DNA from 3 places in the Streptomyces sp. NPDC005408 genome. Region 1 is predicted to be linked to each of the others. Evidence: riboswitches for the same ligand, from Rfam matches in the RefSeq annotation. Region 1 holds a riboswitch; each other region holds the start of a gene.
The links. A riboswitch is a leader RNA that binds a small molecule or an ion and turns the genes downstream of it on or off. The one in region 1 is predicted to bind thiamine pyrophosphate.
Positions count from the first base shown of each region.

Region 2: it holds a riboswitch for thiamine pyrophosphate, as region 1 does, so the genes downstream of both, thiO (glycine oxidase ThiO) here and thiC (phosphomethylpyrimidine synthase ThiC) in region 1, are expected to answer to the same signal.
Region 3: it holds a riboswitch for thiamine pyrophosphate, as region 1 does, so the genes downstream of both, ABZS64_RS17610 (thiamine ABC transporter substrate-binding protein) here and thiC (phosphomethylpyrimidine synthase ThiC) in region 1, are expected to answer to the same signal.

Region 1 is NZ_JBEXEX010000003.1:294,984-299,609, forward strand. Features, by position in the region: gene ABZS64_RS05320 (helix-turn-helix domain-containing protein) at 1-241, shown strand, start outside; gene ABZS64_RS05325 (SsgA family sporulation/cell division regulator) at 367-801, shown strand; gene ABZS64_RS05330 (YibE/F family protein) at 857-2,185, opposite strand; TPP riboswitch at 2,256-2,390, shown strand; gene thiC (phosphomethylpyrimidine synthase ThiC) at 2,384-4,174, shown strand; gene ABZS64_RS05340 (hypothetical protein) at 4,236-4,626, opposite strand, start outside.
Region 2 is NZ_JBEXEX010000031.1:37,102-41,727, forward strand. Features, by position in the region: gene ABZS64_RS25665 (FAD-dependent oxidoreductase) at 1-1,140, opposite strand, end outside; gene ABZS64_RS25670 (hypothetical protein) at 1,256-1,597, opposite strand; TPP riboswitch at 1,649-1,761, shown strand; gene thiO (glycine oxidase ThiO) at 1,759-2,931, shown strand; gene thiS (sulfur carrier protein ThiS) at 2,928-3,128, shown strand; gene ABZS64_RS25685 (thiazole synthase) at 3,135-3,929, shown strand; gene pknB (Stk1 family PASTA domain-containing Ser/Thr kinase) at 4,095-4,626, shown strand, end outside.
Region 3 is NZ_JBEXEX010000016.1:79,998-84,623, forward strand. Features, by position in the region: gene ABZS64_RS17600 (phosphatidate cytidylyltransferase) at 1-325, shown strand, start outside; gene rlmN (23S rRNA (adenine(2503)-C(2))-methyltransferase RlmN) at 405-1,511, shown strand; TPP riboswitch at 1,531-1,640, shown strand; gene ABZS64_RS17610 (thiamine ABC transporter substrate-binding protein) at 1,710-2,801, shown strand; gene ABZS64_RS17615 (iron ABC transporter permease) at 2,840-4,456, shown strand; gene ABZS64_RS17620 (ABC transporter ATP-binding protein) at 4,456-4,626, shown strand, end outside.

The DNA of each region.
Region 1 (4,626 bases):
CCGTCGCACGTTGCTCGACCGGCTCGCTTCGATGGAGCGGATGCAACCAGTCGTGGAGCGACAGGAATATGCGCTCGGCACGGTCTGTGCCGCAATCCCGATCACGGCCGGATCCGGCGCCGCGGCGATGGCCATTTCTCTCCCCCTTCACCAGGAAGGACGGTTGCTCCCTGCGGTCGAGCAACTACGCAACGGAATAGGGGGACTCCTCAGCTCCCTCGCGTTCTCTATCAGTATCTGAAAAATCACTCCTTGTGATCTGGTAGTGCGTACTGGACGATTACGTCAAGAGGGCCATAGTGGATCATTCCTGGCCGTTTTCTGCCGAGCTTTTCGTTCACTGGTTCATCCAATGCGGGGTACACGATGCGCGAGTCGGTCCAGGCCGAGGTTCTGATGAGTTTCCTTGTCTCCGAGGAGCTCTCATTCCGGATCCCGGTGGAGCTCCGGTACGAGACGAAGGATCCGTACGCGGTCCGGATGACCTTCCACCTGCCCGGAGATGCCCCTGTGACCTGGGCCTTCGGTCGCGAGTTGCTGGTGGACGGCATCAACGGCCCGAGCGGGGACGGCGATGTGCACATCGCGCCGACGCGTCCCGAGGGGCTGTCCGATGTGATCGTCCGGCTCCAGGTCGGCTGCGACCGGGCGCTGTTCCGGGTGAGTGCGGCGCCGCTTGTGGCCTTCCTCGACCGCACGGACAAGCTGGTGCCGCTGGGGCAGGAGCGTACGTTCGGTGACTTCGAGTGCAATCTCGAAGAGGCGCTCGGGCGCATTCTCGCGGAGGAGAGCGCCGGCTGAGCGGCCGCGGCCTTCGGAATCGTCCGCCGCGGCGCCAACCGCCGCCATCTTCCCCCTACTTCTTGCGGCGGCGGCCCCTACCGCCTCTCAGCGCTGCCCTGCCCGCGGCCGCCGAAAGGCCCGGCCGGTCGGCGGAGACCACCAGCGCCGCGAGGGCGGTGGTCACCGGCACCGAGGCGACGAGGCCGATCGACCCGATCAGGGTCCGTACGATCTCGGTCGCCACCAGCTCGCTGCTGGCCACCGTTCCCACGCTGCTCTGTGCGATCGAGAAGAGCAGCAGCAGAGGCAACGCGGCGCCTGCGTAGGCCAGTACGAGCGTGTTGACGACGGACGCGATGTGGTCCCGGCCGATGCGGATGCCCGCCCGGTAGAGCCCCCGCGGGCCCATGTCCGGGTCCGCCTGGTGCAGTTCCCACACCGCCGAGGTCTGGGTCACCGTCACATCGTCGAGCACACCCAGCGAGCCGATGATGACGCTCGCCAGCAGCAGACCGCTCAGGTCGATGTTCGGATAGAGGCCGTGGATCAGGCCGGTGCTGTCGTCGGTGTTGCCGGTCAGACTCGCCCAGCCGATGAAGAGCGAGCCGAGCAGCCCGATCAGCAGCAGAGAGATCAGCGTGCCGAGGACAGCGACCGAGGTGCGCGCGGTGAGCCCGTGGCACAGATAGAGCGCAATCAGCATGATCGCGCTCGCTCCGACCACCGCGACGATCAGCGGATTGGAGCCCTGCAGGATCGCGGGCAGGATGAACAGAGTCAGTACGGCGAAGGATGCGGCGAGCGCGATCAGCGCCATCACGCCGCGCATCCGCCCCACCAGCACCACCACGACCGCGAAGATCCCAGCCAGCAGTGCCATCGGGAAGCCGCGGTCCACATCGGTCACTGAGTACTGCAGATCACGGGGCGCGTCGGGGGCGTACGCCACCACCACACCCTGGCCCTGGCTCAGCTGACGGGGCGCGTCCGGCTGGACGATCTCGGTGAAGGTGCGGCCCTTGTCCTTGCCGGTGGTGACCTTGATCGTCGCCTTCCCGCAGCTGCCCTTCTGGGCGTTGACCGCCTCGCGTCCCTCGGGTGTGGAGGTGTCGCCGGTCGGCGGGACCTGCGCGGCGTTCACGTCCTTGCAATTGACCTTCTCGACCCGCACCACCTTGCCCTGCTCGGTCTGCCGGTCGAAGCCGACACCGGTGCGCTCATGGCCGGGGGCGCCACCCGGCCAGAGCACGACCAGGCCGACGACGACGGCCGCGGCGAAAGGAATCAGCACCGCGGCGATGACCTTGCGGAGGTGCTGCGAGACGGGCGCGGCGGGCCCATGGCTGTGCGTGTGGCCATGGGGGTCGGGCGTCTGCGGCGGAGGTGTCGGCGATGAGGTCACCGACCGATCATCGCAAGAACGAGGGGGCCCTCTGTTCAGCGCGCCAGAAGTGACGCTAGCGTGGTGGCACCTTTGCACACGCGGGAGCTCGGAGCACCGGGCTGAGAGGGCGCTGAAATCCGTACGAACTGTACGGAAGTGGCTGCGCCGACCGCCGAACCTGTTACCGGGTAATGCCGGCGTAGGGAGTAGGTCACGATGACCGTTCAGGACGCACGCACGCCTGCCTCGAATCAGCCCGAGGCCGGGAAGTCCATCGGCTGGCACAAGGGATACGTCGAGGGTTCGCGCCCCGACCTCCGGGTGCCGGTCCGCCAGGTGCACCTCACCAACGGCAAGGACGTGACGCTGTACGACACGTCCGGCCCGTACACCGATCCGAACGTCGAGACCGACGTCCGCCGCGGACTTTCGCCGCTGCGGGAGAACTGGATCATCGGCCGTGGCGACACCGAGGAGTACGCGGGCCGCCCGGTCCGCCCCGAGGACGACGGGATCAAGCACACCTCGCCGAGGGGCGGTCTGCGCAACCTCGACGCGGTCTTCCCCGGCCGTCCGCGCCAGCCCCGCCGGGGCCGCGACGGACAGGCGGTGACGCAGCTCGCGTACGCCCGTCGTGACGAGATCACGCCCGAGATGGAGTACGTCGCGATCCGCGAGAACGTCTCCCCCGAGGTCGTACGCGAGGAGATCGCCGCGGGCCGGGCCGTCCTGCCGGCCAACGTCAACCACCCGGAGATCGAGCCGATGATCATCGGCAAGCGGTTCCTGGTGAAGGTCAACGCCAACATCGGCAACTCCGCGGTCACCTCCTCCATCGAGGAGGAGGTCGAGAAGATGACCTGGGCCACGCGCTGGGGCGCGGACACGGTCATGGACCTCTCCACCGGCCGCAACATCCACACCACCCGCGAGTGGGTGCTGCGCAATTCCCCCGTGCCGATCGGCACCGTGCCGCTCTACCAGGCGCTCGAGAAGGTCGACGGCAAGGCCGAAGAGCTGACCTGGGAGATCTACAAGGACACGGTCATCGAGCAGGCCGAGCAGGGCGTCGACTACATGACCGTCCACGCGGGTGTGCGGCTGCCGTACGTCCCGCTGACCGCCAACCGCAAGACGGGCATCGTCTCGCGCGGCGGATCGATCATGGCGGCGTGGTGCCTGGCGCACCACAAGGAGTCGTTCCTCTACGAGAACTTCGAGGAGCTCTGCGAGATCCTCGCCGCGTACGACGTGACGTACTCGCTCGGCGACGGTCTTCGGCCCGGCTCGATCGCGGACGCCAACGACGAGGCGCAGTTCGCCGAGTTGCGCACACTCGGGGAACTCAACTCGATCGCCAAGCGTTTCAATGTGCAGACGATGATCGAAGGACCTGGTCACGTCCCGATGCACAAGATCAAGGAGAACATCGACCTCCAGCAGGAGATCTGCGAGGAGGCCCCGTTCTATACGCTCGGCCCGCTCACGACGGACGTGGCCCCGGCGTATGACCACATCACCTCCGGCATCGGGGCGGCGATGATCGCCTGGTGGGGCACCGCGATGCTCTGCTACGTCACGCCCAAGGAGCACTTGGGCCTGCCCAACCGCGACGACGTGAAGACCGGCGTCATCACCTACAAGATCGCCGCTCATGCGGCCGATCTCGCCAAGGGGCACCCGGGCGCGCAGGAGTGGGACGACGCGCTGTCCGACGCCCGTTTCGAGTTCCGGTGGGAGGACCAGTTCAATCTGGCCCTCGACCCGGACACGGCACGGGAGTTCCACGACGAGACGCTGCCGGCCGAGCCGGCGAAGACCGCGCACTTCTGCTCGATGTGCGGTCCGAAGTTCTGCAGCATGAAGATTAGCCAAAGCATCACAGAGCAGTTTGGCGGTACTGCGGCCGCGGGGGCGACGGCCGAGGAGGTTGCTGAGGGGATGCTCCGGAAGTCGAAGGAGTTCGCGGAGGCGGGGAATCGGGTCTACCTGCCGCTCGCCGACTGAGATCCAGTGGACGGCGATGCCTCGGGTGATCGGGGCATCGCCCGGCGCGGGTCGCCTCGTCTCACCGGTCCCTGTCTCTGCCGTCGATGTATGCGAGCAGCGCAAGGGCGAGAGCGAAGTGGGTATCGGCACCGTTCAGCCGCTTGACCACGTCGCTGTCTGGCACCACTACCGAGAGCGCGGTGGCCGCCAATGCGTACAACACGGCCATGACCACGATCACATTCATCGGCGTGATGAGGCTGTGCCAACTGCCCTCTACGCCAGGGTGGTCACCGCCTTCTGGGGTGCGCTCCAACAGCGGTGCAGTTATGTCATGAACTCCTTCGGCCAACTCATCGCCGATTGGGGAGGCTCCAGTCGAGGGCGTCTGCTTCGCAATCAGGCGTTCAACGCTGTTGGGATCCGCGCTGCGGTAGTCATCCAGCGCGTGCCTCCACGCGGCACTTGAA
Region 2 (4,626 bases), on a different contig from region 1:
CGCGGCGAGGTCCGGATCCAGCCGTGCGCCGGACAGGATGAGCTTGCGCCCTTGCATCAGGTCGCGGGCCCTGCCGACGGCGAGAAGGGCGACCAGGGAGCCCTCGCGCAGCCAGAGCACCGTCCAGGCGGCGCCCGCCGGATCGCCGCGCCACACCATCGTGTCGGCGGCGGAATGGTGACCCGCGTACTGCACGAAGCGGCCGAACTGTTCGGACCAGAAGTACGGCACAGGGTCGTAGACCTGCGGCGGCTGCCCGAGGCCGCTCGCGATCACATTGGCGGCCACCGTGCGTGGCCCCTGCAGGGCGTTGTCCCAGTGGTGCACGAGCAGCCGCCGGCCGTAGCGGCCGGACGGGAAGGAGGCGCAGTCGCCGACCGCGTACACATCGGGCAGAGAGGTGCGCAGATGCTCGTCGGCGGTGATTGCGCCGTCCGGGCCGAGCGCGATGCCGGAACCGGCCAGCCAGCCCGTGGCGGGGCGTGCGCCGATGCCGACGACCACGGCTCCGGCCGCGAGCTCACGGCCGTCCGCGAGGATCACCCTGCCGGGTTCGATGGCGGCCACGCGCGCGTGGGTGATCAGTTCGGTGCCGTACTCCGCGTACCAGTCGGTCATCGGGGCGGCGACCTCGGCGGGCAGGGCGCCCGCGAGGGGGCGGTCGGCCGCCTCGACGACGGTGACCGCGCAGCCTGCCTCGCGGGCGGCCGTGGCGAATTCCGCGCCGATCCAGCCCGCGCCGACGACCACCATGTCGTGCTGCTGGGCGATGACGGGGCGCAGCCGTGCGGCGTCGTCGAGGGTGCGCAGCAGATGGACTCCGGGCACACCCTCGGTGCCCGGCAGCGTGATCGGCTCGGCGCCGCTGGCGATGACCAGGACGTCGTACGGGAAGGCTCCCGCCTCGGTGTCCAGCTCATGGGCATCGGAGCGTACGCCGAGCACTTCGCAGCCCAGCCGCAGCTCGATGGCGAGCGCCTCGAAGTCGACCTCGAAGGCCGAGCCCTCTGCCTTGCCGAGCAGGATCGCCTTGGAGAGCGGCGGTCTGTCGTACGGCTGGTGGGGCTCGGCGCCGATCAGGGTGACCGGTCCGGTGAAGCCCTGCTCGCGCAGGGCCACGGCGGTCTGCACTCCGGCCATTCCCGCGCCGACGACGACCACGCGCCGTGCGTCGTGCGTCTTCGCTGCGTGCGCCGGCTGCTGCTCGGGGTTCTGCTGATCGCTCACCCGTCAACCTTACGCATCTGACGGCCCGTCAGGAAACCAGTTCCTCGACAACGCTCGTCCCGCTGCCCTCCTGGGACTCCCACTCCCAGCTCTCCTCCAGGCGCAGCCGTCCGTCCTCCAGCTCGACCACGGCGGAGACACAGTGCCCGGACGACGTCCCGCCGTCCGTCTTCAGCTGTACGTAGCGGAAGTCGAGGCGGTCACCCTCCCGCGTCCCCACGAGATGGCCGCGCACCACGTCGCCACCCTCGTAATCGGCCCAGATCCGGCCGTCCCGCTCGTGGTACGTGAAGCGGGTGCGGGTGCCCACCTGGCCCGGAGCCTGGTCGGCGACCGGCGAGAGGACAAGACCGTCGAGCGACCGTGCCACAGCGTCGGCTCCCTTACTGCGAGTTGAGGGCGGGGGTTAGGGTGGCCACCGTAAGGCACTCGCGGGAGCCCGGACGCACCGGGCTGAGAGGGAGGCTGGACGGCCTCCGACCGTACGAACCTGATCCGGGTCATGCCGGCGAAGGGAGGGGCTGGACGCCCATGTCGCGTATTTCCGAAACGCGCACTTCAGACGTCCTCGTCATCGGGGGCGGAATCATCGGCCTGGTCACGGCCTGGCGCGCGGCGCAGCGCGGACTGCGGGTCGCGCTCGCCGATCCCGAGCCGGGCGGCGGGGCCGCACAGGTCGCCGCGGGCATGCTCGCCGCCGTCACCGAGCTGCACTACGGCGAGCAGACACTCCTCGGTCTCAATCTCGAATCCGCACGCCGCTATCCGGACTTCGTCGCCGAGCTGGAGGAGGCGAGCGGGCAGTCGGTGGGCTACCGCGCGTGCGGCACGCTCGCCGTCGCGCTCGACGCCGACGACCGGGCGCACCTGCGTGAACTGCATGCCCTGCAACGCCGGTCCGGCCTGGAGTCGGAGTGGCTGAGCGGGCGCGAATGCAGGCGACTCGAGCCGATGCTGGCGCCCGGCGTACGCGGGGGTCTGCGGGTGGACGGCGACCACCAGGTCGATCCCCGGCGGCTGGCAGGGGCGCTGGTGAAGGCCTGCGAACGCGCCGGGGTGATCTTCCACCGCGGCTGGGCCGAGCGGCTTTCGGTGGTACGGGACCGGGCGGCCGGAGCCGTGCTGACGGACGGCGAGGAGCTCACGGCGGACCAGGTCGTCCTGGCGGGCGGCAGTCTGAGCGGCAGGCTCGGCGGCGTACCGGCGGATGTGCTGCCTCCGGTACGGCCGGTGAAGGGCCAGGTCCTGCGGCTGACCGTGCCGCCCGCGTACGCACCCTTCCTCTCCCGGACCGTGCGGGCGGTCGTGCGCGGCAGCGATGTCTATCTGGTGCCGCGCGAGAACGGCGAGCTGGTCGTCGGAGCGACGAGCGAGGAGCTCGGCTGGGACAGAACGGTCACCGCCGGCGGGGTCTACGAGCTGCTGCGCGACGCGCACGAACTGGTGCCCGGCATCACCGAGCTTCCGCTCACCGAGACCCGCGCGGGGCTGCGCCCCGGCTCTCCCGACAATGCGCCGCTGCTGGGCCCGAGTGCCCTGCCCGGTCTGCATCTGGCCACCGGCCACTACCGCAACGGGGTGCTGCTGACCCCCGTCACCGGCGATGTGATGGCCGAACTGCTGGTCAGCGGCGCGCTGCCGGACGAGGCACGCGCCTTCACCCCGCGCCGTTTCTCTCCCGTACGTCTGGAGCAGCCCGTATGAACGTCTCCGTCAACGGCGAGACGCGTGAACTCGCCACCGGAACGACCCTGGACAGCCTGGTCGCCGACCTCAGCGCCGCTCCGTCCGGGGTCGCCGCCGCCCTCAACGAGGCGGTCGTGCCACGCAGTCAGTGGTCCGGCACGGTCCTCGGCGACGGCGACCGGGTCGAAGTCCTCACCGCCGTGCAGGGAGGCTGAGCAGCCATGGCAGACGACCGTCTCACCATCGGCGACACCACGTTCAACTCCCGGCTGATCATGGGTACGGGCGGGGCGCCCAGCCTCGACATCCTCGAACGCTCCCTCGTCGCGAGCGGCACCGAACTCACGACGGTCGCGATGCGCCGCCTCGACCCCACCGTTCAGGGCTCCGTGCTGTCCGTCCTGGAGAAGCTGAACATCCGCGTCCTGCCCAATACGGCGGGCTGCTTCACGGCCGGAGAGGCCGTCCTGACCGCCCGCCTCGCGCGTGAGGCGCTCGGCACGGACTGGATCAAGCTCGAAGTCGTCGCGGACGAGCGGACGCTGCTGCCCGATCCGATCGAGCTGCTGGAGGCGGCCGAGACACTGGTCGACGACGGCTTCACCGTGCTGCCGTACACCAATGACGACCCCGTGCTCGCCCGGAAGCTGGAGGACGTGGGCTGCGCGGCGATCATGCCGCTGGGCTCACCGATCGGCTCCGGCCTGGGCATTCGCAACCCCCACAACTTCCAGCTGATCGTCGAGCACGCGCGCGTGCCGGTCATTTTGGACGCCGGGGCGGGTACGGCGTCCGACGCCGCACTCGCGATGGAGCTGGGCTGCGGGGCGGTGATGCTGGCGTCGGCGGTCACGCGGGCGCAGGAGCCGGTGCTGATGGCGGAGGCGATGCGGCACGCGGTGGAGGCGGGACGCTTGGCGCGGCGGGCGGGACGCATTCCGCGCCGGCACTTCGCGGAAGCGTCCTCCCCGCACGAGGGCCGGGCGGCGCTGGACCCGGAACGCCCGGCGTTCTGACCGCTGCGCGGGGTGGGGAAAATCAAGCCCCGCCGGCGTTTGAGGTGCTGGGGTCCGGGGGCAGCGCCCCCGGAAGGCCCGGGCTGTCACAGCTCGGCTGCAGTACGGCTCCGGTCCCACCCCGGTGCGTCGGGCCTGTCGGTCATGACTCGTAGAATCTCCCGCGTGGATACGACCCTCAAGGACCCCCTCGTCGGGCAGGTGCTCGACGGCCGCTACCGCGTCGACGCACGCATCGCAGTCGGCGGTATGGCCACGGTCTACCGGGCCGTCGACACCCGACTCGACCGGGTGCTCGCGCTCAAGGTGATGCACCCCGCCCTCGCCACCGACGCCTCGTTCGTGGAGCGCTTCATCCGCGAGGCCAAGTCCGTGGCGCGCCTCGCCCACCCCAATGTGGTCGGGGTCTTCGACCAGGGCGCCGAGGGTGCGTACGTCTATCTGGCCATGGAGTACGTCGCGGGCTGCACACTCCGCGACGTACTGCGCGAGCGCGGGGCCCTTCAGCCGCGGGCCGCGCTCGACATCATGGAGCCCGTGCTGGCCGCGCTCGGCGCGGCCCACCGGGCCGGGTTCGTCCACCGGGACATGAAGCCGGAGAACGTGCTGATAGGAGACGACGGCAGGGTCAAGGTCGCCGACTTCGGTCTCGTACGCGCGGTCGGCTCGGTCACCAACACCACCGGCACCGTGCTGG
Region 3 (4,626 bases), on a different contig from region 1:
CAAGCTCGCGCCGCGCATCAGCCCCGGGAAGACCCGCGAGGGCCTGGTCGGCGCGGTGGCGTTCGCGATGGTGGCGGGCGCGCTGCTCATGGAGTTCGTGATCGACGACGGCACCTGGTGGCAGGGTCTGCTGCTCGGCTTCGCGGTCGCGGCCAGTGCGACGCTCGGCGACCTGGGCGAGTCGATGATCAAGCGGGATCTCGGCATCAAGGACATGGGCACGCTGCTGCCGGGACACGGCGGCATCATGGACCGTCTCGACTCGCTGCTGCCCACCGCTCCGGTGGTGTGGCTGCTGATGGTGATCTTCGTCGGGTCCGGCTGACCTGCGCGTTTGACGTGAGGGGTTCGTTGTCCACAGGGCGGCGAACCCCTCTTCGTATCTCTGCGACACTGGTAGGACCATGCCCAAGCCCGGAGAACTCATTTTCGTCGCGCCCCGCGGAGCCAAGAAGCCCCCGCGGCACCTTGCCGACCTCACGCCCGCCGAGCGCAAGGACGCCGTCGCCGCGATCGGCGAGAAGCCGTTTCGCGCCAAGCAGCTCTCGCAGCACTACTTCGCGCGGTATGCCCACGACCCCGCCCAGTGGACCGACATCCCCGCGGCCGCGCGCGAGAAGCTCGCTTCCGAGCTGCTGCCCGACCTGATGTCGGTCGTTCGGCACATCTCGTGCGACGACGACACCACCCGCAAGACCCTGTGGCGGCTGCACGACGGCACGCTCGTCGAGTCCGTGCTCATGCGCTACCCGGACCGGGTGACGATGTGCATCTCCTCGCAGGCCGGCTGCGGGATGAACTGTCCGTTCTGCGCCACCGGGCAGGCGGGTCTCGACCGGAATCTGTCGACCGCCGAGATCGTGCACCAGATCGTCGACGCCATGCGCGCCCTGCGCGACGGCGAGGTGCCGGGCGGCCCGGCGAGGCTGTCCAACATCGTCTTCATGGGCATGGGCGAGCCGCTCGCCAATTACAAGCGGGTCGTCGGCTCCATCCGCCGTCTGACCGACCCGGAGCCGGACGGTCTCGGACTCTCGCAGCGTGGGATCACCGTCTCGACCGTCGGTCTGGTGCCCGCGATGCACCGCCTCGCCGACGAGGGCTTCAAGTGCCGTCTCGCCGTTTCGCTGCACGCACCGGACGACGAGCTGCGCGACACCCTGGTCCCGGTCAACACACGCTGGAAGGTCCGCGAGGTCCTGGACGCAGCCTGGGAGTACGCGGAGAAGTCCGGCCGCCGTATCTCCATCGAGTACGCGCTGATCAGGGACATCAATGACCAGGCGTGGCGGGGCGATCTGCTCGGCCGCCTGCTGAAGGGAAAGCGGGTCCACGTCAATCTGATCCCGCTCAACCCGACGCCGGGATCGAAGTGGACGGCATCCCGCCCCGAGGACGAGAAGGCCTTCGTGGAGGCGATCGCGGCCCATGGTGTGCCCGTGACCGTCCGGGACACCCGTGGCCAGGAGATCGACGGAGCCTGCGGACAGCTCGCGGCATCCGAGCGGTAGTCTGGGCTCGAACATTTGCATATTCCGACAGGGGAGCGCCACAGCGCTGAGAGTGCGACGCCGTCAGGTCGCAGACCCTCTGAACCTTGCCCAGGTCATTCTGGGTAGGAAGTTCGGTCACCACTCAAGCTGTTGCGCCCTGCTCACACCGTGTGAGCAGGGCCGCGTCTCTTCCTGGTCACTCCAGGAGGAATTTCAGTGAGCACCACCAAGAAGTGGGCGGTTTCCACCATTGCCGTCGCGCTCGGCGTCTCGACGCTCGCCGCGTGCGGGGAGTCCAAGAACTCCTCGACCGACAGCGGCCCGAAGTCCAAGACCGTGACGCTCGTCAGCCACGACTCGTTCGTCGCCTCCCCCGCCGTACTGAAGCAGTTCACCAAGGAGACCGGCTACACGGTCAAGCTGCTCCAGAGCGGTGACGCGGGCGCCGCCCTCAACAAGGAGATCCTCACCAAGGGCTCCCCGCAGGGCGATGTCTTCTTCGGCGTCGACAACACCCTTCTCTCGCGCGCTCTGGACAATGATCTGTTCACTCCGTACGAGGCCAAGGGCCTGGACCAGGTGCCCGACGAGGTGCAGCTCGACAAGGACAAGCACCGCGTCACGCCCGTCGACACCGGCGACATCTGCGTCAACTACGACAAGAAGTACTTCGCCGACAAGAAGCTGGCGCCGCCGCAGTCCTTCGACGACCTGATCAAGCCCGAGTACAAGAACCTGCTGGTCACGGAGAACGCGGCGACGTCGTCGCCCGGCCTCGGTTTCCTCCTCGGCAGCGTCGGCAAGTACGGCGAGGACGGCTGGCAGGACTACTGGAAGAAGCTGAAGAGCAACGGCGTCAAGGTCGTCGACGGCTGGGAGCAGGCGTACAACAACGAGTTCTCCGGTTCCGCCGGCGGCAAGAAGGCCAAGGGGGACCGGCCGCTCGTCGTCTCGTACGCCTCCAGCCCGCCGGCCGAGGTGGTCTTCGCCAAGCCGCAGCCGACCGGGGCGCCGACCGGGGTCGCGACCGGAACCTGCTTCCGCCAGACGGAGTTCGCGGGCTTGCTGAACGGCGCGAAGAACGAGGAGGGCGGCAAGGCCCTGCTGGACTTCCTGATCTCCAAGCAGTTCCAGGAGGACATGCCGCTCAACATGTTCGTCTACCCGGTGGTCAAGGGCGCGAAGCTGCCCGAGGCGTTCACCAAGTTCGGCGCCGTCATCGACAAGCCGGAGACCGTCGCCCCCGACAAGATCGCCAAGAACCGTGAGCAGTGGGTCCAGTCATGGTCCTCGCTCGTACTGAAGTAACGAAGTCCGTCCGCGGGAATGCGGCGCGGCTCGGGCTGATGGCCGGGCCCGTCGTGTTCTTCGCGGTCTTCTTCGCCTACCCCGTCGTCTCGATCGTCGGCCGCGGCCTCCAGGTCGACGGGGTATGGCAGTTCGGCCGGATCGGCGAGGTGCTGAGCCGCGCCGACATCCAGCACGTGCTCTGGTTCACCTTCTGGCAGGCCCTCGCCTCCACCGCGCTCACGCTGCTGATCGCGCTGCCCGGCGCGTATGTCTTCGCACGCTTCGACTTTCCTTGCAAGCGGCTGCTGAAGGCGGTGGTGACCGTCCCGTTCGTGCTGCCGACCGTCGTCGTGGGGACCGCGTTCCTGGCGCTCCTCGGCCGAGGCGGACTGCTCGACGAGCTGTGGGGCATCAGGCTGGACACCACCGTGTGGGCGATTCTGCTCGCACACGTCTTCTTCAACTACGCCGTGGTCGTACGGACCGTGGGCGGCCTGTGGTCACAGCTCGACCCGCGTCAGGAGGAGGCCGCCCGGGTGCTGGGTGCCGGGCGGCTCGCAGCCTGGCGGCGGGTGACGCTGCCCGCGCTCGGGCCCGCCGTCGCCGCGGCCGCCCTGATGGTCTTCCTCTTCACCTTCACCTCGTTCGGCGTCGTACAGATCCTCGGCGGGCCGACTTTCTCCACGCTTGAGGTGGAGATCTACCGGCAGACCGCCCAGCTGCTGGATCTGCCGACGGCGGCCGTGCTCACCCTGGTGCAGTTCGCCGCCGTCGGCGCGATCCTCGCCGTTCACGCGTCGATGGTGCGGCGGCGGGAGAGCGCGCTGAGACTGGTCGACCCCGCGCAGACCGCACGCAGGCCGCGTGGCGCCGGGCAGTGGGCGCTGCTCGGCGGGGTGCTGCTCACCGTGCTGCTGCTGATCCTGATGCCGCTGGGGGTGCTCGTCGAACGCTCGTTGGACGGGCCGGGCGGTTACGGATTCGACTTCTACCGGGCCCTGCATTCGACAGGTGATGCGGGCAGCAGCTTCCTCGTCCCGCCGATCGAGGCGATCTGGAACTCGATGCAGTACGCGCTGGCGGCGACGGCTGTCGCACTGGTCGTCGGCGGGCTCGCGGCGGCAGCGCTCACCCGGCGCGCGGGGCGGCTCGTGCGCGGGTTCGACGCGCTGCTGATGCTTCCGCTCGGGGTCTCCGCGGTGACCGTCGGCTTCGGTTTTCTGATCACCCTCGACAAGCCGCCGCTCGATCTGCGGACGTCGTGGATTCTCGTACCGCTGGCGCAGGCACTGGTCGGTATCCCGTTCGTCGTACGGACCATGCTGCCGGTCCTCCGGGCGGTCGACGAGCGGCTGCGCGAGGCCGCTGCCGTGCTCGGGGCCTCGCCGCTGCGCGTGTGGCGTGAGGTCGACCTGCCCATGGTGCGGCGTGCGCTGCTGATTGCGGCGGGGTTCGCCTTCGCCGTCTCGCTCGGCGAGTTCGGGGCGACCGTCTTCATCGCCAGGCCCGACAATCCGACGCTGCCGGTCGCCGTGGCACGCCTGCTCGGCCGACCCGGCGAGCTCAACTACGGGCAGGCGATGGCCCTTTCGACGATCCTGATGATGGTGTGCGCGGCGGCACTGTTGCTCCTCGAACGCATCCGTACCGACAAGACCTCCGGGGAGTTCTGATGGCCTTGCTGCGACTGGAGGACGTGACCGTACGGTTCGGGGCGCGGGCGGCCCTCGACTCGGTGGACCTGGAGGTCGCCGAGCACGAGATCGTCTGCGTGGTGGGGCCGAGCGGCAGCGGCAAGTCCACGCTGCTGCGGATCGTCGCCGGGCTCCAGTCCGCCGACGCC